3 regions of the Leminorella grimontii genome follow, and region 2 is predicted to be linked to each of the others. Evidence: riboswitches for the same ligand, from Rfam matches in the RefSeq annotation. Region 2 holds a riboswitch; each other region holds the start of a gene.
What was found. Region 2 has a riboswitch for thiamine pyrophosphate ahead of thiB (thiamine ABC transporter substrate binding subunit). Riboswitches for the same ligand answer to the same signal wherever they lie in the genome.

Region 1 (9,717 bases), 2.0 Mb from region 2:
CGGCCTGCACACCCACCAGAGAGCGCTGGAAAACGGCGACGCCGAGCACGGCGCGACCATCCACTTCGTCACCGAAGAGCTCGACGGCGGCCCCGTCGTTCTTCAGGCCGCCGTTCCGGTGCTTGAAAACGACACGGAAGAGACGCTCGCCAAGCGCGTTCAGGCGCAGGAGCACCGCATCTATCCGCTGGTGGTGAGCTGGTTTGTCGACGGGCGGCTCACCATGCGCGACGGCAAGGTTTGGATGGATGGAGAGGCGCTGTCGGCTCAGGGATATCAGCTTTAAATAGCACAAGGCGGTCGATTTTCTTGGCCGCATTCCTACAAACGCCCCTTGCCCTCCCACCAAAAACCCGACTAAGCTAGTTAACGGGCGCCCCGCGCGCTCGTTTTTAACAATGCGATTATATTCCTATGGAGTTCCCATGTCGGGCCACAGTCCCCTCGTTACCCTGCGCCCTCTTGAGCGCGAAGATTTAAGGTTTGTCCACCAGTTGGATAATAATGCCAGCATCATGCGCTACTGGTTCGAAGAGCCGTACGAAGCCTTCGTCGAGCTGTCGGACCTGTACGACAAGCACATTCACGATCAGAGCGAGCGCCGCTTTATCATTGAAGCCGCAGGCCAGCGCGTCGGGCTGGTTGAGCTGGTGGAAATCACCCACGTTCACCGCCGGGCGGAGTTCCAGATAATTATCGATCCGGCATTTCAAGGCCAAGGCTATGCCAGCGCGGCCGCCCGCTCGGCGATGGACTACGCCTTCTCGGTGCTCAACCTGTATAAGCTGTATCTGATAGTCGACAGGGAAAATGAAAAAGCCATCCACATTTACGCCAAGCTGGGCTTTGAAATCGAAGGCACGTTAAAGCACGAGTTTTTTATTAACGGAGAGTATCGTGACGCCATTCGTATGTGCATTTTCCAGCATCAGTATCTGGCAAAGTTAAAAGGCCGCCCCGCGCAAAATTCGTACTAATAAGTACGTAAAACGGCCGATAACGCGCTATTTTTCGAATTTAGTTTTTATTAATCAATAAACTAAGGGGAATTGCATAGCAGAACGAATGCTGTTCTAATGACACGACATTCGCGAGGTATTTACATGCGCCCATCGACAAAGCTAAAACAGCAAAAAATTATTAAGGCCGCCAGCGATCTTTTTCTTGAGCAAGGATATACCCAAACCAACCTGGATCAGATTATTGAGCGCTGCGGCGGTTCCAAGCAGACTATTTACAGCTATTTTGGCGACAAGCGCGGCCTGCTGACCGCCGTTATCGGCCTAAGCATTGAGCACGTCGCCGCCGTTTTCAACTTTCGTCATGATGATGACAAAACGCTGGAACAGCAGCTGGTGCAGCTTGGCTGCAACTTTCTAAGCACCATCCTTCAGCCCTGCATGGTCAATACCTATCGCCTGCTGCTGACGGAGTCTTTTCACGACAAAGAGCTGGGCGAATTCTTTATTACCCAAGGCCCGGGCCGCGTTTCACGCTATCTGGAATCGTTTCTCAAAGGCTACATGGACCGCGGCGAGCTGATTCAAACCGACCCTCATCTGGCCTGCGACCACCTGATCAACCTGATTAAGTGTAATCTGATGCAGGACGCGCTGTTCGGCGTGCCCGCGCCGTCGGAAGAAGAGATCGACCTCCATGTGCGCCAGGCCGTGCGCTGCTTCCTTTATGGATATCAAGCCTGCCCAGTCAATGAAGAAACGGGATAACCTAACCCTTACTGCTGTCGCCGATAAAAATCTGACCGCCGTGTTCTATCACATGCGCGGCCATTGCGTAACTGCCTATTCACAGGAAGGAATTTACGTTGCCGAACTCTCTACCGCGCTTTTTGAGCGGTAGACAACGCTATCGACACCCCATCGCGCCGCCGTCCGTCGAACCGTCTCGCATTCCCTGCTCCCGAACCCGCTCCATTCGCCGATCGCGCCTGTACTCTCCCGTATCGGCGTCGCGTTTGTAAATAGGCAAAGGCTCCCTGACGTCGCATCCGCTTTGATAAGTTCCACATCCAACCAGCGGCAGCACGACGGCACATAGCATCCACTTCATACGGCTTCTCCCTTGAAATTAATTTACAAAGGTAACTATATGAATCCACTTGTTTCTGTTCAACCCTATTTTTTATGCGTGATCAACCGGCTACATGCATCCCGCACAGCTGGTGCAGCGCCAGTCCTGCCGGTTAATTTCTTGATAAAATTGACGAATAAGCGGTTCTTCAATGGGTATGTCGTTTTCGGCAAAAAAATCCGCCAGCCACTCCAAATTTTCCAAAATCCAGTCGTCTTCCTTCAGGCCGTCGGCAAACAGCTCGTTATCGGGATCCATGATGTCATATATGCCGTAGGTGCCCATGTCTTTGTCACGCAGGCGTTCAGGGAGGAGGATGGGGATTCCGTTATAGGTAATTTGCCACTCGCCGTGGCACAGCAGGTTGCCGGAGCGGCTCCAGCGGGCGGTAAAGAGGTTTGTATTCATGACGTTTACTACATGTAAAGAACAAAAAGCGCTATCTAAAGCGGCGCTGATTATGAAGCAATAATCGGAGGCGACGGCAAATTAAGTTCGAAAACGCGTTGAAAAAAGCACATTCTGTTCATCCAACGCTACATCGCCGTCAACATTTGCGCATGATCTTTTACTATTAAACGCCTTTCGGAAGGCTTTTTCCCTTACTCCATTGTGTTATTCTGCCAATCCGGCATGACAACAGGGCTGAACGGCCCCAAGTACCTATAAGGAATAACATGACCCTTCGAATCGCCATTAACGGCTTTGGCCGCATTGGCCGCAGCGTTTTGCGTGCGCTTTACGAATCCGGCCGGAATAGGGATATCAGCGTCGTCGCCATTAATGAACTGGCCGAGCCTAAGGGAATGGCTCACCTGCTGAAATATGACTCAACCCACGGTCGCTTCGCCCGGAACGTCCGCCAGGAAGGGAAGATGCTGTGGATTGACGATGACGCCATCCAGCTGTTTCATCAAAAAGAGATCGCCAATCTGCCGTGGAAGTCCCTTAACGTCGACATCGTGCTGGACTGCAGCGGCGTATTTGGCAGCCGGGCCGACGGCGAAGCCCACATTGCGGCCGGCGCCAAAAAGGTGCTGTTTTCACACCCCGGCGGCAACGACCTCGACGCAACGATTGTCTACGGCGTCAACCACGCTATTCTTCGCGCGGAGCACCGCATCGTATCCAACGCCTCCTGCACGACCAACTGCATTATTCCCGTCATCAAGCTGCTGGACGACGCTTTCGAAATCCGTTCGGGTACGGTGACCACTATCCACGCCGCCATGAACGACCAGCCGGTAATTGACGCCTACCACAAGGATCTGCGCCGCACCCGCGCTGCCGGACAGTCGATTATCCCGGTGGATACCAAGCTGGCGGCGGGCATCACCCGCATTTTCCCCAAGTTTTGCGATCGCTTCGAGGCGATTTCGGTGCGAGTTCCTACCGTTAACGTCACCGCCATCGACCTGAGCGTCACGTTGGAAGTGCCGGTCAACGTCGGCGACGTTAACCGCCTGCTGGAGCACGCCGCCAACAATGCGCTTAACGGCATCGTTGACTATACCGAGCTGCCGCTGGTTTCTACCGATTTCAACCACGATCCGCACAGCGCCATCGTCGACGGAACCCAAACCCGCGTCAGCGGCCAGCATCTGGTGAAAATGCTGGTGTGGTGCGACAACGAATGGGGATTCGCCAACCGCATGCTGGATACCGCATGGGCGATGAGCAACTGCGATAAGGCGCTGCGTCAAAGCGCGCCAGTGGAGAAAGAGGCTCAGGCCTGACGGTCTTCATATTCTCGTTAGAAAAAGCATCGGGCGCCTTAGCGCCCGACCTTCATTCAACGTTCACCACCAGCGATAAAAGTGATGAACCGGCCCAATGCCGCCGCCAACCTCCAGCGAATCCGCCGCTACAAGCGCGCCCTGCAAATAGGCCTTCGCCGCTTCGACCGCCTGCGGCCAGTCGTCACAGCGAGGACGTAATGCCGCCAGCGCGGCCGACAGCGTACAGCCAGTGCCGTGAGTGTGGCGAGTCGCTACCCTCGGCGCGGTAAAACGTTGGCTTCCCTGCGGCGTTATCAGCCAGTCCGGGCTTTCGGATTCACTCAGGTGCCCGCCTTTCATCAGCACTGCTTTACACCCCATGGCCAGCAGCGCTTCTCCCTGCTCCAGCATTTCACGCTCGCTTGCAGCCTGTGCGCATTCAAGCAGCGCGGCGGCCTCCGGCAGGTTTGGCGTAATCAGAGACACTGTCGGCAGCAGGCGCCGACGAATGGCCGCCACCGCTTCCGGCGCCAGCAGCGGATCGCCGCTCTTGGCAACCATCACGGTATCCAGCACAACAAAGGGGATATCGTAGCGTTCCAGCGCGTCGGCGACGGTATGCACAATGTCAGACTCCGCCAGCATGCCTATCTTGGCGGTATCAATTCTGACGTCGTCCAGCACGGAACTCAGCTGGGCGGAGACAAACGACGGCTCAATGCGGTAGACGGACTGCACGCCCCGCGTATTCTGCGCCACCAGAGCCGTCATTACGCTGGCGCCATAGGCCTCCAGCGCTGAAAAGGCCTTCAAATCCGCCTGAATGCCCGCCCCGCCGCTCGGATCGGTACCGGCAATAGTCAGTGCGTTAATTCTCATACCGTCATCTCCTCTAGCCGCTGCGGCCTAAGCTGATAAAACAAATCCAGAAAGCGCGGCGTAAAGCTGCCCGGCCCATCGACCTCAGCCGCCGCAATGCCGCCGCAGGCGGCCATCACCATGCAGGCAGATGCCGCCCGTTCCAGTCGCCGCTCTTTGCTGGCGGCGATAAACGCCGCCACCGCGGCGGACAGCGCGCAGCCGGTGCCGACCACGCGGGTCATCATCGGGGAGCCGTAGGGTACAGAGTAGGTCAAATGCCCGTCGGTGATATAATCAACGTCGCCGGTTACGGCCACCACCGCTCCCGTCTCCTGCGCCAGCGCTTTCGCCGAAGGCAGCGCGGTGAAGGACGCATCAGCGCTGTCGACTCCCCTCCCACGGGCGGCGCTTCCCGCCAGAGCCATGATTTCAGAGGCGTTGCCGCGAATAACGGCAGGCCCTTGCGCTATCAGCTCCCGGCAAAACGCCGTGCGGTAGTGCAGGCCCCCGACGGCAACCGGATCGAGCACCCAGGGAACGCCGGCTCGATTGGCCGAGGCGACCGCCAGCGTAATGGCGTCTTTCTGTTCGTCATGCAGCGTCCCTACGTTGACCAATAGCGCGTCGGCAATGGCGGCAAATTCAGCGACCTCCTGCCGGGAAACGACCATCACAGGGGAAGCGCCGAGCGCCAGCAAAACGTTGGCGGTAAAGTTCTGCACTACCTGATTGGTCAGGCAGTGTATGAGCGGCGCTTTCTTACGCAGCAGGGAAAGAGAATCGGCGGCAATCGCGCCGGAAAGAATAACAGGGTCAGATGAGGTCATAAGGCTCCCAACCGGCGAGAAGAAGACAGGTCCGTTGGGAAACGGTGACTTCCCTACGCTGGCATAATCCAGATCAGGTAATACGGGTGATATCTCAGCCGCGCGTTAAGCGAAGCACCCCGAGTCAGAAGGTCATTATTCGACGAATTTTCGTTTGGGTCAAGGTGCCAAAAAGGCGCAGCCGCAGGCGCTCAAATGAAGTGGAACATTGCGGAAGATAAAAAATAATTGATTAAAAAAAGGGGAATTGGTGTTCTTTTGTACAGATTTGTAAGGTCGACACAACTGATAATATTGCTTGAGCTATACTGATTACTCAAGCAGAAAGTCGCAAACCACTACGGTTATCACACTTCTGCCATCTTTACTTCAGGGCAAAGGAAAAATTGATTTCGATCACATAATTGTTTGCCCGGAGCGGTATTCTAAAATTGAATTTGACGGCAGTTGACTGATAAAGAGGTAAGTTATATGACAGTAAATATTACTAGCAAACAAATGGATATTACCCCGGCAATTCGCACTCACGTCGAAGACCGTCTCAAAAAGCTGGAGAAATGGCAGGTTCAGTTAATTAATCCCCATATCGTACTTTCTAAAGAACCTAAAGTGTTCGTTGCCGATGCGACGATAACAACGCCGAACGGCCCACTGGTCGCCAGCGCCAAACATGAAGACATGTATGCTGCTATCAACGAGCTGCTGTTAAAGCTTGAACGCCAGCTCAACAAAGTGCAGCACAAGGCGGAAGCCCGCCGCGCCGACGGCAGCGTAAAGGAAGCGAATCTGCAGCAGCTGCAAGAAGATTGATTTGATTTCTCTTTTTTATTTTACGCGCCCTCCGGGGCGCGTTTTTCATTCCGGTAGGCCATAACGCCTTCGCCTTCCCTGCATTTGGGCCTTTTACTTCGCCGATGAACAATATCGGTTGACAGAGCGGAAAGGTGCCGGTTAAGTTAGGGCATCTTTTTATTCAGGATATTTCCAACGCAATGAGATCCGTGCCGTTTTTCTTCGCTTTCTTTTTTAGCCACCCCTGACTGGGAGGCGTTTCGTCCGTAGCTCCGAAGCGAGCAGAAAGAAAGCGAAGACGAACACTGAAGCCTCCCAAAAGGGAGGCTTTTTTATTGGACGCTTTTTATTACTACAGAACATATACCCTAAATAATTCGAGTTGCATGAAGGCGGCAAGGGAGTGAATCCCCAGGAGCTTACATAAGTAAGTGACTGGGGTGAACGACAAATCTGTCTGGAACAGATTTGAACGCCGTTTGCGGCGGCCCGCAAGGGCGAGGCCCATGGATGGGCCGAGTATTTACAGCCAACGCACAGGCAACTTGAAGTATGACGGGTATAAAAACAGGTGACACAACGTTATGAACGAAAACCCACTGCTTGGACTCAGAGAACGCATTACCGCGCTTGACCTGCAACTGCTGGAACTGCTGGCGCAGCGCCGCAGCCTGGCGCTGGACGTAGCACGCACCAAACAGGCCACCCATCTACCGATCCGTGATAAGGAACGCGAGCGCGCGCTGCTTGGCCGCCTGGTTGAAGAAGGCAAAAAGCACAGCCTGGACGGGCACTACATTACCCGCGTATTTCAGCTGATCATTGAAGACTCCGTACTGACGCAACAGGCACTCCTGCAGCAGTTTATCAATCAGGACAAGCTCAGCACCGCCAGAATTGCCTTTCTCGGCCCCAAGGGCTCCTACTCGCATCTGGCCGCTCGCCAATACGCCGCCCGCTACTTTGACGGCCTCGTCGAATGCGGATGCAGCCGATTCGACGACATCTTTAAGCTGGTTGAAACCGGCCAGGCAGACTACGGCGTGCTGCCTATCGAAAACACCAGCTCGGGATCGATTAATGAAGTCTACGATCTCCTGCAGTCCACCAGCCTGTTTATCGTCGGCGAACTGACCAACCCGATTAACCACTGCCTGCTCAGCGCGGTGGAGACGACGCTCGATCAAGTCACCACCCTCTACAGTCACCCGCAGCCTTTCCAGCAGTGCACCCAGTACCTGAGCGGCTTCCCCGATTGGAAAATCGAATACTGCGAGAGCACCTCTGCCGCTATGGAAAAAGTCGCAAGCCTCAAGTCGCCGCACGCGGTCGCCGTCGGCAGCGAGCCAGGGGGCGCGCTGTACCAACTTCAGGTATTGGAACACATACGGGCTAACCAAAAAGAAAACATCACCCGCTTTATCGTCGTTGCCCGTAAGCCCATTGAGGTCGCCGCGCAAATACCGGCCAAGACCACTCTAATCATGGCGACCGGCCAGCAGTCTGGTGCGCTGGTCGAGGCGCTGCTGGTGCTGCGTAAGCACAATATCGTGATGACCAAGCTGGAATCTCGCCCCATCAACGGCAATCCGTGGGAGGAGATGTTCTATATCGATATGCAGGCCAACCTGAACTCCATCGAAATGCAGGGCGCATTGGAAGACCTGCGCCCAATTACGCGCTCGGTCAAAGTGCTTGGCTGCTTCCCGAGCGAGAACGTCGTCCCCGTTTCCCTCGAATAGCCTCTTTAAGCCCCAACGTCGCTTAACTTCGGCCTCTTTTGAGGTCTGAGGTTAAGCGATTCCCCTTCCCTCCACCTACCTTCCTGACAGCAAACTTAAACGACCTTGAACATCCAAGACGCCGCCCCTCGATCGCTTCCCAATCAATACTATTTCCCGGCTATATTTATAAACAAGAAATAATTAAAAATTACACCTACATTTAACAAAGAAGAAATAATAAACAGCAACAACCGTTTTATTTACGAAAAAATAACGAATATGGATATATTTATTCGATATTAAAGAAAGCAGTAATTCTATATACCCCAAACATCTCGATCTCATAATCTATATGTCACGCATAGAAAAAACAAAAAAGATATAAATAGCAAAACAATTAGATTAAAAATCTAAATGACAAATTTGGACAAACTAAAATGTTGATCAAAGCCAAAATATTGGTAGCATCATCGAACGAGCATTAGCTTATTAAATTTAAGTTAATGCCTAAAAAACCCTATAAATGACTACGTATGGCATAGCAGAAGGCTAAACCGGTAACGGCTGAGCGCTCTGTATTACAGCCATGCCAGACATATAAGAAAACCGGAATTATTATCCCCTCTTTTATTTTAAGAGTGAACATATACAAGGAACGCTTTGTCATGGATAAAGATAAAATTCGCATTTCTACCATCGCACTCTCTATTTCAATACTTCTAGGAACGCTCCCTTCTATTGCTTTGGCTGATTATTCTCCTGCGGCCCAAGACGATCTCACGATTAACAACAGTGAAAACGTGACTCTTGACGCAACGACAAACGCAACGGGCGATTGGGACCACCTTTATCGCGTTATCATTGGCGCCGATGTTTCCGCACCTTCAGCAACCAACAGCGGTTCGCTGACTATCAGCGGAGGCCGCGCAGTCAGCGGATTTAGCGGCTATATCGGCGCTGGAGCAGGTTCTACGGGCTCGCTGACCATCAGCGGCGCAGGATCGTCTTTAACGCTAGTCGACGCCAATGATAGAAACAATAACGTCCTCATGCCAAGCATCCGTCTGGGCACTTCCGGCGGTCAGGGGGAACTCACGGTTGAGAACGGCGGTTACCTCTATTCTGAAGACACCCTGGAAACCGGCTATCTTCAAAACAGTACGGGCATCGTCAACGTCAGCACCGGCGGCCATGTAGAAGTGCTTCGCTCAATGACCATCGGCGCGCAGGGCATAGGCAGGCTCAACGTCACCAACGCCGGTAAGGTTACCGTCGGCACGGCAGGCCAGATGCTGATTGCCTTTGAGAATGGTTCAGAGGGGCACGTCGTAGTCAGCGGACAGAATTCCGAGCTCACCGTTGGACGTCTCATTTTTGTGGGATCCAACCTGGCCGGCGCCGATTCAGTAGGTACGCTGACCATCAACAACGGCGGCGTCGTTAACGTCAACGCCGCTGCGGGTACGGCGAGCATGGGATTTGGCTACAACAATATCAGCACCGGCATACTCAACATCGGCGCCGCTGCGGGTCAGTCTGCCGTTCAGGCGGGTACGCTTAACGCGGAAAATATCATTATCGGCCAAAAGGGCGTTATCAACTTTAACCACACCGACGGTGACTATGAGTTCGCCTCTAACACCAGGGGGAACGGCAGCCTGGAGCATCGCGGCGCAAACAGCGTAACCAGACTAACGGGAACTC
Region 2 (9,717 bases):
AGTCCGTACAGGCCATCGCCCGCCAAATTAAGAACAGCCGCGTCTGCGCCCTGGCTCGCTGCGTGGATAAAGACATCGACGTCGCGGCAGAAGCGCTGCGCGTCGCCGAAGCCTTTCGCATCCACGTCTTCCTGGCCACTTCCACGCTGCACGTCGAGTCCAAGCTGAAGCGCTCTTTTGAAGAAGTGATGGAAATGGCAGTCCGCTCCGTCAAGCGCGCGCGCAACTACAGCGACGACGTCGAGTTCTCCTGTGAAGACGCCGGACGTACGCCGATAGACAACCTGTGCCGCATCGTCGAGGCCGCCATTGGCGCCGGGGCTACCACCATCAACATTCCTGACACCGTCGGCTACACCGTTCCTCGCCAGTTCGGCGGCATCATCGAAACCCTGTACCAGCGCGTCCCAAACATCGACAAAGCGGTTATTTCCGTCCACTGCCACGACGATCTGGGCATGTCGGTCGCTAACTCCATCACCGCCGTACAGGCCGGCGCTCGCCAGATTGAAGGCGCGATGAACGGCATCGGCGAACGCGCGGGCAACTGCGCGTTGGAAGAAGTCATTATGGCGATTAAAGTGCGTCAGGACATTCTGGGCGTACACACCAACATCAACCATCAGGAAATCTATCGCACCAGCCAGTTGGTCAGCCAGCTGTGCAACATGCCGGTCCCCGGCAACAAGGCGGTAGTCGGCTCTAACGCCTATGCGCACTCCTCCGGCATTCATCAGGACGGCGTGCTGAAAAACCGCCAAACCTACGAAATCATGACGCCGGAATCCATCGGCTTTAGCCAGGTACAGCTGAACCTGACCTCGCGCTCCGGGCGCGCCGCGGTGAAACACCGCATGGAGGCCATGGGCTACAGTGAAGACGACTACTCGCTGGACGAACTGTACGCCAACTTCCTGAAGCTGGCGGACAAGAAGGGCCAGGTGTTTGACTACGATTTGGAAGCGCTGGTGTTTATCAGCAAGCAGCAGGAAGAGCAGGATCGCTTCTCGCTGGATTACTTCAGCGTACAGTCAGGCACCAACCTGATGGCGACCGCGTCCGTTCGTCTGACCTGCGGCGGTGAAGTGAAGTCGGAAGCCGCCACCGGCAACGGCCCCGTTGACGCCGTATATCAGGCTATCAACCGCATTGCGGACTACCCGATTTCTATCGTCAAATACCAGCTGACCGCCAAGGGCCAGGGTAAAGACGCACTGGGCCAGGTGGACATCGTCGCGGAATACGAAGGCCGTCGCTTCCACGGCATGGGATTGGCGACCGACATCGTCGAATCGTCGGCGTTGGCGCTGGTGCACGTGCTGAACCACGTATGGCGCGCCCAGCAGGTGGAAGCGCAAAAGCAAAAATTGGCGCACGCTTAAAGCAAAACGACATCGGCATAAGAATTAGTATTAGAACATTAAAAATAAACAACAGAGGTAAAGAGCAACTATGACGCGTTCCTATCACATTGCCGTTCTGCCCGGAGACGGCATCGGCCCCGAAGTCATGCAGCAGGCGATGAAGGTGCTAGACGCCGTGCGCCAACGTTTCGATATGGACATCACGACGCAGGAGTATGACGTCGGCGGCGCAGCCATCGACCGCCACGGCATGCCGCTACCGCCGCAAACCGTTGCCGGCTGCGAAAAGGCCGACGCTGTGCTGTTCGGTTCGGTCGGCGGCCCCAAGTGGGAGCACCTGCCGCCTAACGAGCAGCCGGAACGCGGCGCTCTGCTGCCCCTGCGTAAACATTTCCAGCTTTTTTCCAACCTGCGCCCGGCCAGCCTGTATAAGGGGCTGGAAGACTTCAGCCCGTTAAGAAGCGACATCGCCCATAAGGGGTTCGACATTCTTTGCGTACGCGAGCTGACCGGCGGCATTTACTTCGGCCAACCCAAAGGCCGCGAAGGCAGCGGCCCGCAGGAAAAGGCGTTTGATACCGAGGTGTATCACCGCTATGAGATTGAACGCATCGCCCATATCGCCTTTGAAGCCGCGCGCAAGCGCCGCTCAAAGGTGACGTCTATCGACAAATCGAACGTGCTGCAAACCTCCATTCTGTGGCGTGAAGTCGTAACGGAAGTCGCGAAGCAGTATCCGGACGTCAGCCTGAACCACATGTATATCGACAACGCCACCATGCAGATGGTGAAAGAGCCGTCTCAGTTCGACGTGGTGCTATGCTCCAACCTGTTTGGCGATATTTTGTCCGACGAATGCGCAATGATCACCGGCTCCATGGGCATGCTACCGTCAGCCAGTCTGAACGACAAAGGATTCGGCCTGTACGAACCGGCCGGCGGTTCCGCGCCGGACATTGCCGGCAAAAACATCGCCAACCCGATCGCCCAAATTCTGTCGCTGTCGCTTCTGCTGCGCTACAGCCTGAACGCCAATGACGCCGCCGACGCGATTGAAAACGCCGTCAACAAGGCGCTGGCGCAGGGATACCGCACCGGTGATTTAGCGGGCAACGGTCCGTCCGTTTCTACCAGCCAAATGGGCGATGCTATCGCTCAGTTCGTCGCACAAGGAGCATAACGATGTCTCAGAGCATGTCGAAAACACTGTATCAAAAATTATACGACGCACACGTTGTGTACGAAGCGCCGAACGAAACGCCGCTGCTGTATATCGATCGCCATCTGGTGCACGAAGTCACCTCTCCCCAGGCGTTTGACGGCCTGCGCGCCATGAAGCGCCCGGTTCGCCAACCGGAGAAAACCTTCGCCACCATGGACCACAACGTTTCAACTCAGACTAAAGACATCAACGCCTGCGGCGAGATGGCCCGCATCCAGATGCAGGAGCTGATTAAGAACTGTAAAGAGTTCAACGTCTCCCTGTACGATCTGAACCACCCTTATCAGGGCATCGTACACGTTATCGGGCCGGAACAGGGCATGACCCTGCCGGGTATGACTATCGTATGCGGCGACTCCCACACCGCCACTCACGGCGCGTTCGGCTCGCTGGCTTTTGGCATCGGCACTTCTGAAGTTGAGCACGTGCTGGCAACCCAAACCCTGAAGCAGGCCCGCGCCAAGACGATGAAAATCGAAGTGAACGGCGCTACCGCTCCGGGCATTACGGCGAAGGACATCGTGCTGGCCATTATCGGTAAAATCGGCCACGCCGGCGGTACCGACCACGTAGTGGAATTCTGTGGCGAAGCCATTGAAGCGCTGTCGATGGAAGGCCGCATGACCCTGTGCAACATGGCGATCGAAATGGGCGCCAAGGCCGGGCTGGTCGCGCCGGACGACGTTACCTTCAGCTACGTGAAGGGCCGCCAGTTCGCACCCAAGTCGGAACAGTGGGACGAAGCCGTCGCCTACTGGCGCACGCTGAAGTCCGATCCGGGCGCGTCGTTTGACGCCGTAGTGACGCTCAACGCCGCCGACATCGCCCCGCAGGTAACCTGGGGCACCAACCCGGGCCAAGTAATGGCGGTCGATCAGGCAATCCCTGCCCCCGAATCGTTCAGCGATCCGGTTGAACGCGCCTCGGCGGAAAAGGCGCTGGCCTATATGGATCTGAAAGCGGGCCAGAAGATGACCGACGTCGCCATCGACAAAGTGTTCATCGGCTCCTGCACCAACTCCCGTATTGAGGACCTGCGCGCCGCAGCCGCCGTCGCCAAGGGGCGCAAAGTCGCACCCGGCGTCGTCGCCATGGTAGTGCCGGGCTCCGGCCCGGTGAAAGCGCAGGCGGAAGAAGAAGGCCTGGACAAAATCTTTATCGAAGCCGGCTTTGAATGGCGCCTGCCGGGCTGTTCAATGTGTCTGGCGATGAACAACGACCGGTTAGAGCCGGGCGAACGCTGCGCGTCGACCAGCAACCGTAACTTTGAAGGCCGTCAGGGCCGGGGTGGGCGTACTCACCTGGTTAGCCCCGCGATGGCCGCCGCCGCAGCCATCAGCGGCCACTTTGCCGACATCCGTTCGCTGGCTTAAGGAGACAACAGCATGACGAAGTTTACTCAACATACCGGCATCGTAGTGCCGTTAGACGCCGCCAACGTAGATACGGACGCCATTATTCCCAAGCAGTTTCTACAAAAGGTCACCCGCACCGGCTTTGGCCAGCACCTGTTCAACGACTGGCGCTTTCTGGACGACGCGGGGCAAAAGCCCAATCCGGACTTCGTGCTGAACAAGCCGCGCTATAAGGGCGCGTCCATTCTGCTAGCGCGCGAAAACTTCGGCTGCGGCTCCTCTCGCGAGCACGCGCCCTGGGCGTTGACAGACTACGGCTTCAAAGTGGTGATCGCGCCAAGCTTTGCCGATATCTTTTACGGTAACTCCTTTAACAACCAGCTGCTGCCGGTCACGTTGGCCGAAGCGGAAATCGACGAACTGTTCGCGCTGGTAGCGGCACAGGAAGGCGTCACCTTTACCGTCGATTTAGAAAATCAAAAGGTGATTGCGGGCGATAAGGCCTACGCCTTTACCATCGACCCTTTCCGCAAGCATTGCATGATTAACGGATTGGACAGTATAGGCCTGACGCTGCAACACGACGATGCGATCGGCGCCTATGAAGCGAAGCAGCCAGCGTTCTTGCGATAGGCCGTCATTTTGATTGGTAAGCCCCGGCAAGGGGCTTACCTCATTAAAAACCCAATGTGTTTTCCACACACTTTTAAGCCATAATATAATTCATCCCCCACCCTACCAGCCCTTTAATATAATCATCTTTATAGAAAATACTTTCTCAAATTAGAAAGCCATCACCGCCCCTTAAAGGCCATAATATTAAAAAGGTTTTTACCCTATATTATTCTATAGAGTTAAAGAGATTTATTCTTATTAACATCTTTCCATTAACTAATAACAACCAAATAAAAACATAGTTACAACAAAACAAAAACAATAGTAAGAACTTGATAAATTTAATAATTAAAATAAATTATCATAATGAAACAAATTCTTACCTAATTGCCCATAAAAATATAACCTAATTTAAAACAACAAGATACGATAATTATTATTTAAAATAACTATTATTTGATTATTGATTATTTTAACTGCTTAACGTATTAATATATCCACGTCTGACATACAAAACCCAGGCAGGCAACACATTAATCAAGAAATAATTTTTATATTATTTTAAAACCCCATTTTGACCGATAGTAACGCTGCGCCCCGCTATAATCATCTTCGCGCAAATCAGACTGCCGTATTCAGGAAGAAAACACCGCGTCATCAACCGTCGTTCTATCGATCAAAATGCCGTTTATAAGGCTTGTTCTTTCTATGAAAAAAGATAGCAAAAACACGCATTGCGTCATTAACGGTTGGCTAATCGATAGCGCAACTGATTCCATCATTCATCAAGAGACAAAAGAAGTTAAACGCCTCGGTGAATTTCAATTCAAGCTGTTGCTGATCTTAAGCGAGCACGCCGGCGCCATACTTTCCAAAGAACGCTTGAACTCTCTGGTCTGGGAAAAGAGAGTCATTGGGCAAAACAGCCTCCCCAACGCAATACACGCGCTGCGGGCCGCGTTGGAAGACTCGGGGAAAGATCAGAAGGTCATTATCACCGTTCCACGAAAAGGCTATCTGCTGGAAAAAGCCTACTGCGTTTTGCAAACGCCTGCCGAAGACGGAGATAAAGCAGCGGCAGAGATAGAAACGACGCGGGTCGCGCCCCCTACTTTCACGATTGCCGAATCCAGCGAATCGCTTCCTCAAAACGAAAGCGCTTACCTTCAGGACATCGCATCGATGCGGACAGCCTGGGTGACAGGCCCCTCGGCCATCAAAGCCAAACGTCAAGGCCGTGGGCTTTACCTCAGCCTGTTTATGATGGTCGTTAGCGCCTTCACACTGGGCGTTTATGCCTTCACGCCCTCTCAGGCGTTTTCTGACGAAGAAAACGTACAAGAGTGCCAGAGCCCTTACAGGCTCACTCAGCTCAGCCAACCGGATACAAATGACCTGGCGTTGACAAAGATGCTTCATCTATTGAAAGAAAATGGGTAGGGAAAAGGCTCGCAAAAGGATCGTATAAGAAAAATTCTTACTCGATCCCGCGCCGCCCTATTTACTGTTGCGCCTTATTTCGCCAAAATGAGGGCCGCTTTTTAGATTCCCAACGCGTTATCATCAGTTTCTCTAAAATTGTCCATCGAACTTCTGCGGACAGCGAATTCTGTAAACGCTTATGTCATCGCCAGGAACGGCGCCTGCGCTAAATCCTTCGATTTAACCGCGCGGACGTTAATCCTTGCGTCAGAGTTTGATTGATTAATTCAGGAAAATACATGCTCGGTCCATATCTTAACGGCGCCGCAATCTTTTTTGGCGGCGCTCTCGGCCTTCTACTCGCGCCCATCATTCCTCTACGCCTGCGCGAAGGGCTTCCCGCCGCGTTTGCTATGACCTCCATCGCGATGGGCGTCGTCATGACGATCAAAGTACATCAGCTGCCCGCCGTCGCGCTGGCGCTGATTCTGGGCGTCGCCATCGGCGAACTTTGCTATATGGAAAAAGGCGTTCAGAAGTTCGGTTCTTTTATTCAACGCGCGCTGGCTCATATTGTTCCAACTCGCCATCACGGCATGACGCCGGAAGCCTATAGTCAGAATTTTACCGCTCTTATCGTGCTGTTTTGCGCCAGCGGCACCGGCGTCGTCGGTTCTTTGACGGAAGGTATGACCGGCGACTATCAGCTTTTACTGGTGAAATCGCTGCTCGACGTCTTCACCGCTGCTATTTTCGCAACGACCCTCGGCGTCGGCGTTATGACTATCGCCCTTCCCCAGTTAGCCATTCAGGCCGCCCTGTTCTGTTCCGCTCGCCTTATCATGCCCTTTATGGACGACGTTACGCTGGGCGACTTCTCTGCCTGCGGTGGAATTTTGATGATTGCCGTAGGGCTTCGCATCGCCCAAATAAAAACCTTCGCCGTGGTTAACTTCCTTCCGGCACTGGTTCTGATTGTTCCCATATCGCTCTATTGGCATAAGTTTATGGGATAAGCCCTCTTCTCGCCGCAGCCTTAAAATAAATCCGCTTCCTCCCCGCGGCGAGAGCAACTACAATATATTCACCTCAACGGGGTGCTTGCCTAAAAGCTGAGAATGCGTTCGGTCGCCTGAACCTTACCCGTAGAACCTGATCCGGTTAATGCCGGCGGAGGGATTTGAGAACGCGTATAGCCTAAGCCTACCGCTCAACGCGCCGTTGACTCAAAGACCTTTGTTTCCTTTTGTTTTATGACTTTTTTATAGCTTTTTATAGCTATTTATAAAAACCAGGAGCGCAAAGTGTTAAGAAAAGCCGTCGTTACTACGCTGCTGCTTATCGCCGCCAGCCCTATCTTTGCTGCCGACACAAAGCCGGTTCTGACCGTCTACACCTATGACTCCTTTGCCTCCGAATGGGGCCCGGGGCCCAAGATCAAGCAGGCTTTTGAGGCCGAATGCGGATGTACGCTCAATCTCGTTCCCCTGTCCGACGGCGTTTCTCTGCTCAACCGCCTGCGGATGGAAGGTAAAAACAGCCCTGCCGACGTCGTTCTGGGGTTAGACAACAACCTTACCGCTGCGGCTAAAAAAACCGGCCTGTTCGCCCCCCACGGCCAAGATGAGGACATGAAGAAACTCACCGTCCCCGGCGGCTGGCAGGACGACACCTTTATTCCCTACGACTACGGCTACTTCGCCTTTGTTTACAACAAAGAGGCGCTAAAAAATCCGCCTAAAAGCCTGAAAGAGCTGCTAGAGGGCGAACAAAAGTGGCGCGTTATCTACCAGGATCCGCGCACCAGTACACCCGGCCAAGGGCTGATGCTGTGGATGCAGAAAGTCTACGGCGATGAGGCAGCACAAGCCTGGCAAAAACTGTCAAAAAAAACCGTTACCGTGACCAAGGGCTGGAGCGAGTCCTACAAGCTGTTCTTAAAAGGCGAGGCCGATCTGGTGCTGAGCTACACCACCTCGCCCGCCTATCACATGATTGAAGAAAAAATCGACCGCTACGTCAGCGCGCCGTTTGAAGAAGGGCACTACCTGCAGGTTGAGGTCGCAGGGCGCCTCAAGGCAAGCCAACAGCCGGAGCTGGCGGATAAATTTATGGCGTTTATGACAACGCCGGCCTTCCAAAGCCAAATCCCCACCGCTAACTGGATGTATCCGGTTATCGACATCCCGCTGCCGGAGGCATTCTCACGCTTAGCCAAGCCGACCAAAGCGCTTCAGTTCAGCGCAGAGGACGTTGACGCCAACCGCGCATCCTGGATTCGGACGTGGCAAAGCGCCGTCAGCCGCTGATAGCGCCCTGGCTTTGGCCGGGCCTCCTGTCTGCGGGCCTTATTGTCAGCGTTGCTCTGGCCGCATTTATCACCCTATGGCTATACGCGCCGCCGGGCAATCTGCGCGCTTTGGCGAGCGACGCCTATCTATGGCACGTCGTACGCTTTACCTTCTGGCAGGCATTCTTATCCGCCGTCATCGCCGTGACGCCCGCGGTATTTATCGCCGGGGCGCTGTTTCGCCGAGAGTTTATCGGCAAAACGCTGCTGCTTCGCCTGTGCGCCATGACGCTGGTGCTGCCGGTGCTGGTGGCGGTATTTGGACTTCTGAGCGTTTACGGACAGCAGGGCTGGCTTTCTCAGCTGCTGCGGCTGATGGGCTTCACGCCGGAGTTTTCTATCTATGGCCTGACGGGCATCCTGCTGGCCCACGCCTTTTTCAACCTGCCGCTGGCGACCCGACTGCTGCTACAGGCGCTGGAAGGCGTGGCCGTTGAACAGCGCATGCTTGCCGCACAGCTGGGAATGAACGCCCGACAGCGCTTTCGCTTCGTCGAATGGCCTGCCTTGCGGCGCCAGCTTCTTCCCACTCTGGCTTTGGTATTTATGCTGTGTTTCGCCAGCTTCGCCACCGTGCTCACCCTCGGCGGCGGCCCCCGGGCAACGACCATTGAGCTGGCCATCTACCAAGCGCTTTATTACGACTTCGACTTGCAACGCGCCGCGCTGCTCGGCCTGATCCAACTTTTCTGCTGTATCGTCGTGGTGCTCGTCAGCCAACGTCTCAACGCCGCGCCGCCGGTTGGCGCGACCTACGGCCTGCGCTGGCGCGATCCTCGAGACTCGCGCCTGCGTAAAGCCGTCGACGCCATGCTTATTGTTGGCACTATGCTGTTTTTGATTCCGCCGCTGCTGTCGGTCATCATCGATGGCGTAAACGCCGCTGCCCCAAACGTTTTACGCCAGAGCGCGCTTTGGCAGGCGCTGTCGACGTCGCTGCGCATCGCGGCCGCTTCCGGCCTGCTTTGCCTCGCGCTTACCGTGATGCTGCTGTGGAGCAGCAGAGAGCTTAAGCTTCGCTACAGCCCCTGGGGAGGCCGACTTGAGGCCTGCGGCATGATGATACTGGCCATGCCGGCTATCGTGCTGGCCACCGGCTTTTTCCTGCTGCTTAGCCACAGCGTTGGCCTGCCTAAATCCGCCGACGGGCTGGTTATTTTCACTAACGCGCTGATGGCCATCCCCTATGCGCTCAAAGTGCTGGAAAACCCGATGCGGGATCTGGCGGAACGCTATACGCTGCTGGCCCAGTCACTCGGAATGAACGGCTATAGTCGCCTGAAATGGATCGAACTTCGCGCGCTCAAGCGCCCTATGGCTCAGGCGCTGGCCTTTGCCAGCGTGCTGTCTATCGGCGACTTCGGCGTTATCGCCCTGTTTGGCAATGAC
Region 3 (9,717 bases), 1.8 Mb from region 2:
GTCATTTTGAGCCTCACTGCGAATAAGGCTTAGCTTGCCGTCAATAAACTCATAGTGGGTAGCGATCGTGTCGCCGGAAAACGGGGTATACACGCTCATCAAGCGCATGGGCTGCCCTTCGCCGTCTACCTTGCTCCAAAGACGAACGATTCCACCGTCGGCAATATATCCCGACGCCGCCAGCGTTGGCTCTTGGCTGGTTGAACCGCATCCCGCCAGCGCCAAAAGGAAAGGAAAAACAATAAGGCCGCGTTTTATCATTGTACAAAAAAGAAAAGGGGCAACATGCCCCTTACTATATCAGTAATCGTGGCTTAATTACTTCTTAACGGCGTCTTTCAGTGCTTTGCCTGAAACGAATGCCGGAACGTTAGCCGCCGCAATTTTGATTTCTTTGCCGGTCTGAGGGTTGCGACCCGTACGGGCATTGCGGTGATTCACTTTGAATGTACCAAAACCAACCAGTTGTACTGGGTCACCGTCTTTCAGAGACTCAGTAATTGCGCCTAAGGTTGATTCCAGGGCCGCTTTGGCCTGAGTTTTGGTAAGACCAGCCTTGTCTGCAATTACGTCAATCAGTTGAGTCTTGTTCATAAATTATCCTTACAATGTATTTTATTGCATGCAATGTATCGAATACGGATGGGTAAAGAAAGTCTCTGTTAACCCCAGCCCAGACGCTATCGATAGCCACTTTTTAAAGGCAACACAAATGTAGACCAATCGGACACGGCTGTGAAGCCTTGACAAGCTATTATTTAAGCTCTAAGTCACGTTTTATCACTGTTTAGGCTAAATTTATGCCAATATTGCTTACAGCAGCCTCTTTCAGGTCCGCTCTAAGCCCCTTGATCAGCTCAACATCCCGCTCCTCGCAGTCGGCTAGCAGGCGATAAATTTCCCACTGAACGTCCCATTCGTTCTCTATTGGCGCAAGGACTTTTAGCTCCTCGTCCGTCATTTCTCTTCCCGCCTGCGTCATCTCTAACATTGCAACGGTACGAATCGAGGCTTCGCTGACGGCAACGGCATGCTCAATCGTCTCTCCGCTAAGATGCGCATGGATCGCTTCGCTTAGCGCAACGCAGGCGTCAATTGCCGGATAAACGCCGTAAATATCAAAACTGTCCGCATCGGGAATCGCTTCCTCTAACTTCTCAAGCTGGCTATCAAAATTGACCTTTGCATCCTTAACGACCAGCGTTTCCCAGACCAGATCCAGAATTCGGCGATAAACCTGAGGCTCGGCAAACCCGGTTTCAAGGCAAAAGGCCTGATAGTTTGGGTACATACGCTCGCACAGGCAGGCCATAAAGGTGAAGTGTTGCCAGCTGGCCAATTTTTCCAGCCGTAAATGAATCGGGTTACGCAACATGAAAATGTCTCATCAAAATTAAAAGCGGTGAGTCAACGAGCCTTTCAGCCTTCGTCGACGTTCTTTTCCGGGTGCGCTGCAAGCCAACGCATAAATGCCGGGCGTCGCGACGCTATCGCGTCTGCCCAGCGAGTAGGTTCTGGAAGCCGATAGCCGCGCATGCTGCGTTCAACCCAGAACAGGGCCGACTCTTGGCTAACGCGATGGCCGATAGAAATATAAAGCGGCTTGCAGCGGGCCTTGCTGTTCCAAACCCAACCTATCTGTTCTTCTTTATCAATAAGCGGCGAAACGGCACCCGCAAAAGGCTCAAGCTCGTCATGATGCCCACACAGGCGACTTTTAGCTACGCCTATCGTCGGCACATCTACCAGCAGACCAAAGTGACTGGCCACACCAAGCCGCCGAGGATGAGCGATTCCTTGGCCGTCAACAAACACCAGTTGAGGAACGATGGTTAACCGTTCCCAGGCGGCGAGAAGTGCCGGGTATTCACGAAACGAAAGCAGGCCGGGAATATAGGGAAGCGAAGTGGGCTCGCGGGCAACTCGATATTCCACCAGCTCAAGCGAAGGGTAACTGAGTACGGCGATCGCCGCGCGCGTGATCTTACCGTCCTGCTCGAAACCAACGTCGGCGCCGGCAATCCACTTAGGCTCATCAAAACCAAGGCGGTCTTGCTTAACGACCGCTTTGGCTTTTTCAACCTGCTCAGCCCTAAGCGCTGCAGTATCAGTCATGATACTGCCGGGATAAACGGTGAACGGCGTCAACGAAGGCCCCGGCATGCTCGGGCGGTACGTCTTGATGAATACCGTGTCCCAAATTGAACACGTGACCATCGCCTTGGCCAAACCCGGCCAGGATCTCTGCGACCTCCTGCTCAATTCTTGCTGGCGAGGCGTACAGCATTGAGGGATCCATGTTGCCCTGCAGAGCCACGCGAGAGCCAACCCGACGTCGCGCATCGGCGATATCCGTTGTCCAATCCAGTCCTAACGCATCACATCCAGTATCAGCCATTGCCTCCAACCACTGTCCGCCCCCTTTGGTGAACAGAGTAACCGGCACTCGGCGGCCTTCGTTTTCCCGCATCAGACCATCAACAATCTTATGCATATAAGCCAGAGAGAACTCACGATAGTCGCGCCCAGTCAGTACGCCGCCCCAGGTATCGAAAATCATTACCGCCTGTGCGCCGGCGCGGATCTGAGCATTCAAATAAAGGACCACGCTGTCGGCCAGCTTGTCTAACAGCAGGTGCAGCGTTTCAGGCTCGGCGTACATCATCTTCTTAATCTTGGTGAACGCCTTACTGCTGCCCCCTTCGACCATATAGGTCGCTAGAGTCCACGGGCTGCCTGAAAAGCCGATAAGGGGGACTTCCCCTTTCAGATTCCGACGAATAGTGCGTACGGCGTTCATAACGTAGCCCAATTCCTGCTCGGGATCGGGCACCGGCAGTTTCTCTACGTCAGCGCGGCAGGTTACCGGGCGCTCAAAGCGCGGCCCCTCTCCCGTTTCAAAATAGAGCCCGATCCCCATGGCGTCAGGAACGGTAAGGATATCGGAGAACAGGATTGCCGCATCCAGAGCATAGCGCCGCAGGGGCTGCAGGGTGACTTCACAGGCCAGTTCGGCATTTTTACACAGCGCCATAAAATCGCCAGCCTCAGCGCGGGTTGCTTTATATTCCGGCAGATAGCGCCCTGCCTGCCGCATCATCCATACGGGAGTCACGTCAACGGGCTGGCGCAGCAAAGCGCGCAGATAGCGATCGTTTTTTAGTTCATTCATTATTTTTATCCTCGATAATTGCGCGCATTGTAACATGCAGGGGCTTCTTCCTACAGCTGACAGGTCACACCGCTATTGTCCGTGTTCTCGTTCCGCCCGACATAAGGCAACCGTGTCTTCAATAAGGCGGCGAGCGACCGTCCCCGGCGGCGGCAACATGGGTAATCGGTCGTAATCAAACCAATTGGCGTCAAGCAGCTCGGACTTATCGATTTTCAACTCTCCGCTGTCATAATCGGCTAGGTAGGCAACCATTAGCGAATGGGGGAACGGCCACGGCTGCGAGGAGATATAGCGCAGATTTTTTATCGACAGGTTGCTCTCTTCGTGAACCTCGCGGGCAACGGCCTGCTCCAGCGTCTCCCCCACTTCGACGAAGCCAGCCAGCGCGGTATAGATGCCGCCGCGGTGTCGATTATGCTGGGCCAACAATATCTTGTCCTCCCTACGAATGGCGACAATGACGCAGGGAGCTATCTGCGGGTAATAGCGCTGATGGCAGTTCGGACACAGGCAGGCCCACTCCCTGTCGCTAATGGTCATGGCGTGCCCGCAGTAACCGCAAAAGCGGTGTGCGCGATAAAAATCCTCTAGTTGAACGGCTCGGCCGGCCAGTTGAAACAGACCACGATCCTCATTGAGCAATTGGCGCACCGACGCCATATCCCGCGCTCGCGACTGACGCACCAACCACACGGGGTGGCTCTGCCACTCACCGATGCGGTACGCCCTCTCGCCGCTTAACTGAAAATCCTTTGCAAAACCAAAAGGCAGCTCCCCCTTAGGAAGCCACAACTTACCGGCATAGCTCAATAACCACCAGCCAGACTCATCACCGCGTAACTGTTGTTCCATGACCGTCTTGCTAAACCTCTTATTTACTGGCAATCTAACAACGGTTTTTACATTATCTTAACTTTTCCAACCAACTTAATGACTCTGGACATCCTATGCTAAACCGACTTGAAACTCTAACTGAGCGCGTGGGCGGTAACCATCAATTGATTGACCAATGGTTAGAGTCGCGCAAAAGCCTGCTCGTTACTTATTATCGTCTGGTTGGTATTAAACCAAACAAAGAGAAAAATATCCCTCTTAATGAGAAAGCGCTGATCGACTTTGGCCATCACCTGGTGGACTACCTTTCCGCTTGCCATTTTCATATCTATGACAGAATCATTATTCAGGATGAAGGCGCTACAAGCCCCAATCTCGCCCCTGGTCAAAAAATTTATCCGTTGCTAGAAGAAAATACTAGAAAAATCATGGCATTTTACGATAGCTATGTTGAAAAAGGCATTAATGACGACACCATATTACAGCTGGATGAAGATCTTTCAACGGTAGGCGAACTGCTGGCAAATCGGTTTATGCTGGAAGATAAGCTGATTGTAGAAGCAATTAAAAACTGGGAAAGCCACCACAGCTCAACCAAGCAGTCATAACGGCAAAGCGGACAAAAATCCCTTTGCCGTTTTTATCGTCTTACCTATACTGTGCTTTACCGCCTTTATGGCGGCTAATCTTGTCGGAGTGCCCAGCGACCTTTATGGTGCGGGCTGAGACCGTTAATTCGGGATCCGCGGAACCTGATCGGGCTAATACCCGCGAAGGGAACAAGAGTAATTCAATTCGGATAGGAAAAAGGCCACCGCGCTAATTTTCGCTATCCATTACTCCCTCCTCGAACTCCGGACAAGCAATCCCCACTTGTTATTTTTGGAGTTTGCTATGTCTAACCGAAGAATCCAACGCGCTCAGGCGCAGCAGTTTATCGCTCAACTACAGGGACACGCGTTCCCCAATTCGCACAGGGTGTATATTCAAGGCTCCCGCGACGATATCCAAGTTCCCATGCGGGAAATATGCCTCAGCCCGACGCTCATCGGCGGCACGCAAAGCGCCCCCCAGTATGAAGAAAATGAGCCAGTTCCCGTTTACGATACGTCGGGCCCCTACGGCGATCCGTCGGCCTGCATAGACGTTCACCAAGGGCTAGCGCCTCTGCGCCAACGCTGGATAGAAGAGCGCGACGACACCGAGCCCTTGACGAAGGCGTCATCACACTTTACCCAGCAGCGCCTTGCCGACGAGGGGCTCGATCACCTGCGCTATACGCACCTTCCGCCGCCAAGGCGCGCCAAAGAGGGCCGATGCGTGACCCAGCTGCATTACGCAAGAGCGGGCATCATCACGCCAGAAATGGAGTTCATCGCCTTGAGAGAAAACGTAGGCAGAGAACGCCTGCGTTCAGAGGCGCTGACGCGCCAGCATCCTGGGCAATCCTACGGCGCTCGCCTGCCGGAAAACATCACGCCGGAGTTTGTCCGCGCGGAAGTAGCTGCAGGCCGCGCGATTATTCCCGCCAACGTAAACCACCCGGAATCAGAGCCCATGATTATCGGGCGAAACTTTTTGGTAAAAGTTAACGCCAACATAGGTAATTCATCGTTAACCTCCTCCATTGAGGAAGAGGTGGAAAAGCTGGTCTGGGCTACCCGCTGGGGAGCGGATACCGTTATGGATCTCTCCACCGGGCGCTATATTCACGAAACGCGCGAATGGATAATCCGCAATAGCCCGGTGCCCATCGGCACCGTTCCCATTTACCAGGCATTGGAAAAGGTAAACGGCATCGCTGAAAGCCTGAACTGGGAGGTCTTTAAAGATACGCTTATCGAACAGGCTGAACAGGGGGTGGACTACTTCACTATTCACGCCGGTCTGCTTTTACGCTACGTGCCGCTGACGGCCAATCGCCTGACGGGCATCGTCTCACGCGGCGGAGCGATTATGGCAAAGTGGTGCCTCTCTCACCATAGAGAAAACTTTCTGTATGAGCACTTCCGCGATATCTGCGAAATCTGTAGCAAATACGATGTCGCACTCTCGTTAGGAGATGGCCTGCGGCCAGGCTCCGTGCAAGACGCCAACGACGAAGCCCAGTTCGCTGAACTTCATACGCTGGGAGAGCTGACGAAAATAGCCTGGCAGTACGACGTTCAGGTCATGATCGAGGGCCCCGGCCATGTTCCGATGCAAATGATTCACCGTAACATGACCGAGCAATTAGAACATTGCCATGAAGCGCCCTTCTACACGCTCGGCCCACTGACGACGGATATCGCCCCCGGCTATGACCACTTCACCTCTGGCATCGGTGCAGCGCTTATCGGCTGGTTTGGCTGCGCCATGCTGTGCTACGTCACCCCGAAAGAACATCTGGGGCTGCCAAATAAAGAGGACGTTAAACAAGGGCTGATCGCCTATCGCATCGCTGCTCATGCCGCCGATCTGGCCAAGGGACACCCAGGGGCCCAAATCCGCGATAACGCCATGTCAAAAGCGCGCTTTGAGTTTCGCTGGGAAGATCAGTTTAACCTCGCGCTGGATCCAGAAACAGCCCGCGCCTACCACGATGAAACGCTGCCGCAGGCGTCCGGTAAAATCGCCCACTTCTGCTCCATGTGCGGCCCCAAGTTCTGTTCAATGAAGATATCGCAAGAGGTTCGCGACTTTGCTAAAGAGCAAACCGCCTCCGGCGGCATGGCTGAAATGGCTCTGCGCTTTCGAGAGCGGGGAAACGAACTCTACCATTCCGCCGTTTCACAAATCGTCACCGAGGAGAATAACAATGACTAAGACAGCGAGCCTGGTGTCCCTGCCGCCGACGCCGTTTCCTCCAACAGCAAAACGACTCGGCCTCTACCCGGTCGTCGATACGCTGGAATGGATAGAAAAGCTGCTTAGCGCCGGCGTCACTACTATTCAACTGAGAATAAAGAACTGCCAGGACGACGAAGTAGAAGAAACCGTACGGCTGGCCGTTGAATTGGGAAAACGCTTCAATGCCCGACTTTTTATCAATGACTACTGGCGGTTGGCTATCAAACACAATGCTTATGGCGTCCATCTGGGCCAAGAAGATCTGTTGACGGCCGACCTGAAGGCCATCCACCAGGCTGGACTGCGCCTTGGCGTTTCTACGCATGACGATGAAGAACTTGCCAACGCGATCATCGTTCGCCCGTCCTATATCGCGCTTGGACACATCTTTCCAACGCAAACCAAAGAGATGCCGTCAGCCCCTCAGGGCCTCGCCGAGCTCAGGCGACACGTGTCGTCGATCCCCGATTACCCGACCGTCGCCATTGGCGGTATCAGCATTGACCGGGTAAAAGACGTTCTAAACTGCGGCGTGGGCAGCATTGCCGTTGTCAGCGCCATCACTAAAGCGCCGGACTGGCGCCAGGCGACGGAAGCGCTGCTTTCCATGATAGAAGATATGGAGCCATCGTCATGCTAAGCGACAGTGAATTTCTGCGCTACAGCCGCCAGCTGCTGCTAGAAGAGATAGGCGAAGAGGGGCAGCGTCGCCTTAAGCGCTCAACGGCGCTGATCGTAGGGCTTGGAGGGCTAGGTTCGCCGGTTTCGCTTTATCTGGCCGCCGCTGGCGTTGGTTCGCTGATTCTGGCGGATGACGATACGCTTCATCAGACAAACCTACAGCGCCAAATACTGTTTGATAGCGCTGACGTTAAAAAGCCGAAGGCGGAACTGGCGGCCAAGCGCCTCAAGGGGCTAAATCCGTCTATTAGCTGTCGGATTGAAACCCAAAGAATAACTCAGGACAGCCTGCCCACATTACTTCACGACGTAGATCTAGTGATTGACTGCTGTGACAACATGGCGACGCGCCACGTTGTCAACGCAGCCTGTGTCTCTCGCTCGCTGCCGTTGATAAGCGGCAGCGCCGTTGGCTTTAGCGGCCAACTGTTTGTACTCACGCCGCCGTTTGCCGAAGGCTGCTACGCCTGTCTTTACCCCGACAAAGAAGAGCCGTCCCGCAATTGCCGAACGGCCGGCGTGCTTGGCCCGATGGTCGGCGCTATCGGTTCGCTTCAGGCATTGGAAGCGGTCAAAATGCTAGCAGGAATGCCCTCAGCCCTTAGCGGTCAGCTGCGTCTATTCAACGGAAAGCAGCACGCGTGGACCAGCCTCAAACTCAGGCGAGATCCGCTCTGTTCCGTGTGCGGAGGGCAACATGCAAATCACACTGAATGATACCCCAATGGAACTACAAGACAGCGCAGCGCTGTCCGATCTCTTGGTGCAATTAGGACATCCCACTCAGGGCATCGCCATCGCCGTCAATCAAACTATTGTGCCCAAAACCGCTTGGGAAACGCATCGGCTCTACCACGGCGACAGCGTGCTGATGTTTCAGGCCATTGCAGGAGGCTAATATGTTAACAATCGCAGAAACTTCTTTCACATCACGCCTGTTCATCGGCACGGGAAAATTCGCCAATTCGAGCCTGATGACGCAGGCCATTGACGCTTCCGGCGCTCAGTTAGCAACGATGGCGATGAAACGCGTCTCGTTAGGGAAAAACTCAGATAACCTGATTTCTCCGCTTAGCCAACTTGGCGTTCGCCTTCTACCCAACACCTCCGGCGCCAAAAACGCGCAAGAGGCCATCTTTGCAGCCCGTCTGGCAAAAGAAGCGCTGGGTACCCGCTGGTTAAAGCTCGAAATTCATCCCGACGCCCGTTATCTACTGCCGGATCCCGTTGAGACGCTGAAAGCGGCGGAGCAGTTGGTTAAAGAAGGCTTCATCGTTCTTCCCTACTGTAGCGCCGATCCGGTTTTATGTAAGCGCCTCGAGGAAGCAGGCTGCGCGGCGGTCATGCCGCTGGGAGCGCCTATTGGCTCTAATATGGGCCTACAAACGCAGACGTTTCTTCGCATTATCATTGAGCAATCCAACGTTCCGGTTATTGTCGATGCCGGCATCGGCGCGCCCAGCCACGCGGCGCAGGCGATGGAGATAGGAGCAGATGCCGTATTGGTCAATACGGCGATTGCCGTTTCTCGCGATCCCGTCGGCATGGCTAACGCCTTTCGCCTGGCGGTAGAGAGCGGTCGACAGGCTTATCAATGCGGCCTGGGAGCCATTCGTCAAGACGCCACGGCAGAAGCGTCCAGTCCGCTAACGGCATTTCTTCATGAAGGTTCCCCTGCTTCCGTTAAGGAGCCGCAATGAGCGCCGATTTTCAATCTCTTTGGCAAACCGTCGACTGGGAGAGTACGACGCTTTCTATCTACGAAAAAAATTCCGCTGACGTTGAGCGCGCTCTGCAGGCCGAAAAATGCAACCTGAACGACTTCATGGCGCTGATTTCTCCCGCGGCTATGGCCTATCTGGAGCCTATGGCCCAAAAAGCCCAACGGCTAACCCGACAACGCTTTGGAAATACGGTAGGGTTTTATGCGCCGCTTTATCTCTCAAACCTATGCGCCAACGACTGTACCTATTGCGGTTTCTCTATGAGTAACCGAATAAAACGCAAAACGCTGTCGGAAGAGGAAATATTGCGCGAGTGCCAAGCGCTTAACGATCTGGGATATCAGCATATTTTGCTGGTAACCGGTGAACATCAGGGAAAGGTCGGCATGGATTATTTCCGACGCAGCCTACCGCTAATACGCCAACGCGTCAGCTCGCTGATGATGGAAGTTCAGCCTTTAGCAACTCAAGACT

Region 1: it holds a riboswitch for thiamine pyrophosphate, as region 2 does, so the genes downstream of both, thiM (hydroxyethylthiazole kinase) here and thiB (thiamine ABC transporter substrate binding subunit) in region 2, are expected to answer to the same signal.
Region 3: it holds a riboswitch for thiamine pyrophosphate, as region 2 does, so the genes downstream of both, thiC (phosphomethylpyrimidine synthase ThiC) here and thiB (thiamine ABC transporter substrate binding subunit) in region 2, are expected to answer to the same signal.

What each region holds. Positions count from the first base shown of each region.
Region 1 covers NZ_CP146357.1:1,046,875-1,056,591, reverse strand. The annotation lists gene purN (phosphoribosylglycinamide formyltransferase) at 1-286, shown strand, start outside; gene speG (spermidine N1-acetyltransferase) at 426-977, shown strand; gene V8L73_RS05000 (TetR/AcrR family transcriptional regulator) at 1,104-1,727, shown strand; gene V8L73_RS04995 (hypothetical protein) at 1,867-2,070, opposite strand; gene V8L73_RS04990 (hypothetical protein) at 2,161-2,499, opposite strand; gene epd (erythrose-4-phosphate dehydrogenase) at 2,769-3,827, shown strand; gene thiD (bifunctional hydroxymethylpyrimidine kinase/phosphomethylpyrimidine kinase) at 3,891-4,688, opposite strand; gene thiM (hydroxyethylthiazole kinase) at 4,685-5,497, opposite strand; TPP riboswitch at 5,531-5,629, opposite strand; gene raiA (ribosome-associated translation inhibitor RaiA) at 5,969-6,307, shown strand; Phe leader region at 6,489-6,626, shown strand; gene pheA (bifunctional chorismate mutase/prephenate dehydratase) at 6,874-8,031, shown strand; gene V8L73_RS04960 (autotransporter outer membrane beta-barrel domain-containing protein) at 8,679-9,717, shown strand, end outside.
Region 2 covers NZ_CP146357.1:3,006,858-3,016,574, forward strand. The annotation lists gene leuA (2-isopropylmalate synthase) at 1-1,382, shown strand, start outside; gene leuB (3-isopropylmalate dehydrogenase) at 1,453-2,544, shown strand; gene leuC (3-isopropylmalate dehydratase large subunit) at 2,559-3,959, shown strand; gene leuD (3-isopropylmalate dehydratase small subunit) at 3,972-4,574, shown strand; gene V8L73_RS13980 (winged helix-turn-helix domain-containing protein) at 5,265-5,996, shown strand; gene V8L73_RS13985 (DUF554 domain-containing protein) at 6,278-6,994, shown strand; TPP riboswitch at 7,062-7,175, shown strand; gene thiB (thiamine ABC transporter substrate binding subunit) at 7,283-8,287, shown strand; gene thiP (thiamine/thiamine pyrophosphate ABC transporter permease ThiP) at 8,263-9,717, shown strand, end outside.
Region 3 covers NZ_CP146357.1:467,484-477,200, reverse strand. The annotation lists gene V8L73_RS02415 (DUF1481 domain-containing protein) at 1-261, opposite strand, end outside; gene hupA (nucleoid-associated protein HU-alpha) at 319-594, opposite strand; gene V8L73_RS02405 (YjaG family protein) at 788-1,375, opposite strand; gene nfi (deoxyribonuclease V) at 1,420-2,115, opposite strand; gene hemE (uroporphyrinogen decarboxylase) at 2,108-3,172, opposite strand; gene nudC (NAD(+) diphosphatase) at 3,245-4,027, opposite strand; gene rsd (sigma D regulator) at 4,123-4,617, shown strand; TPP riboswitch at 4,692-4,805, shown strand; gene thiC (phosphomethylpyrimidine synthase ThiC) at 4,904-6,814, shown strand; gene thiE (thiamine phosphate synthase) at 6,807-7,478, shown strand; gene V8L73_RS02370 (HesA/MoeB/ThiF family protein) at 7,472-8,236, shown strand; gene thiS (sulfur carrier protein ThiS) at 8,217-8,417, shown strand; gene V8L73_RS02360 (thiazole synthase) at 8,419-9,219, shown strand; gene thiH (2-iminoacetate synthase ThiH) at 9,216-9,717, shown strand, end outside.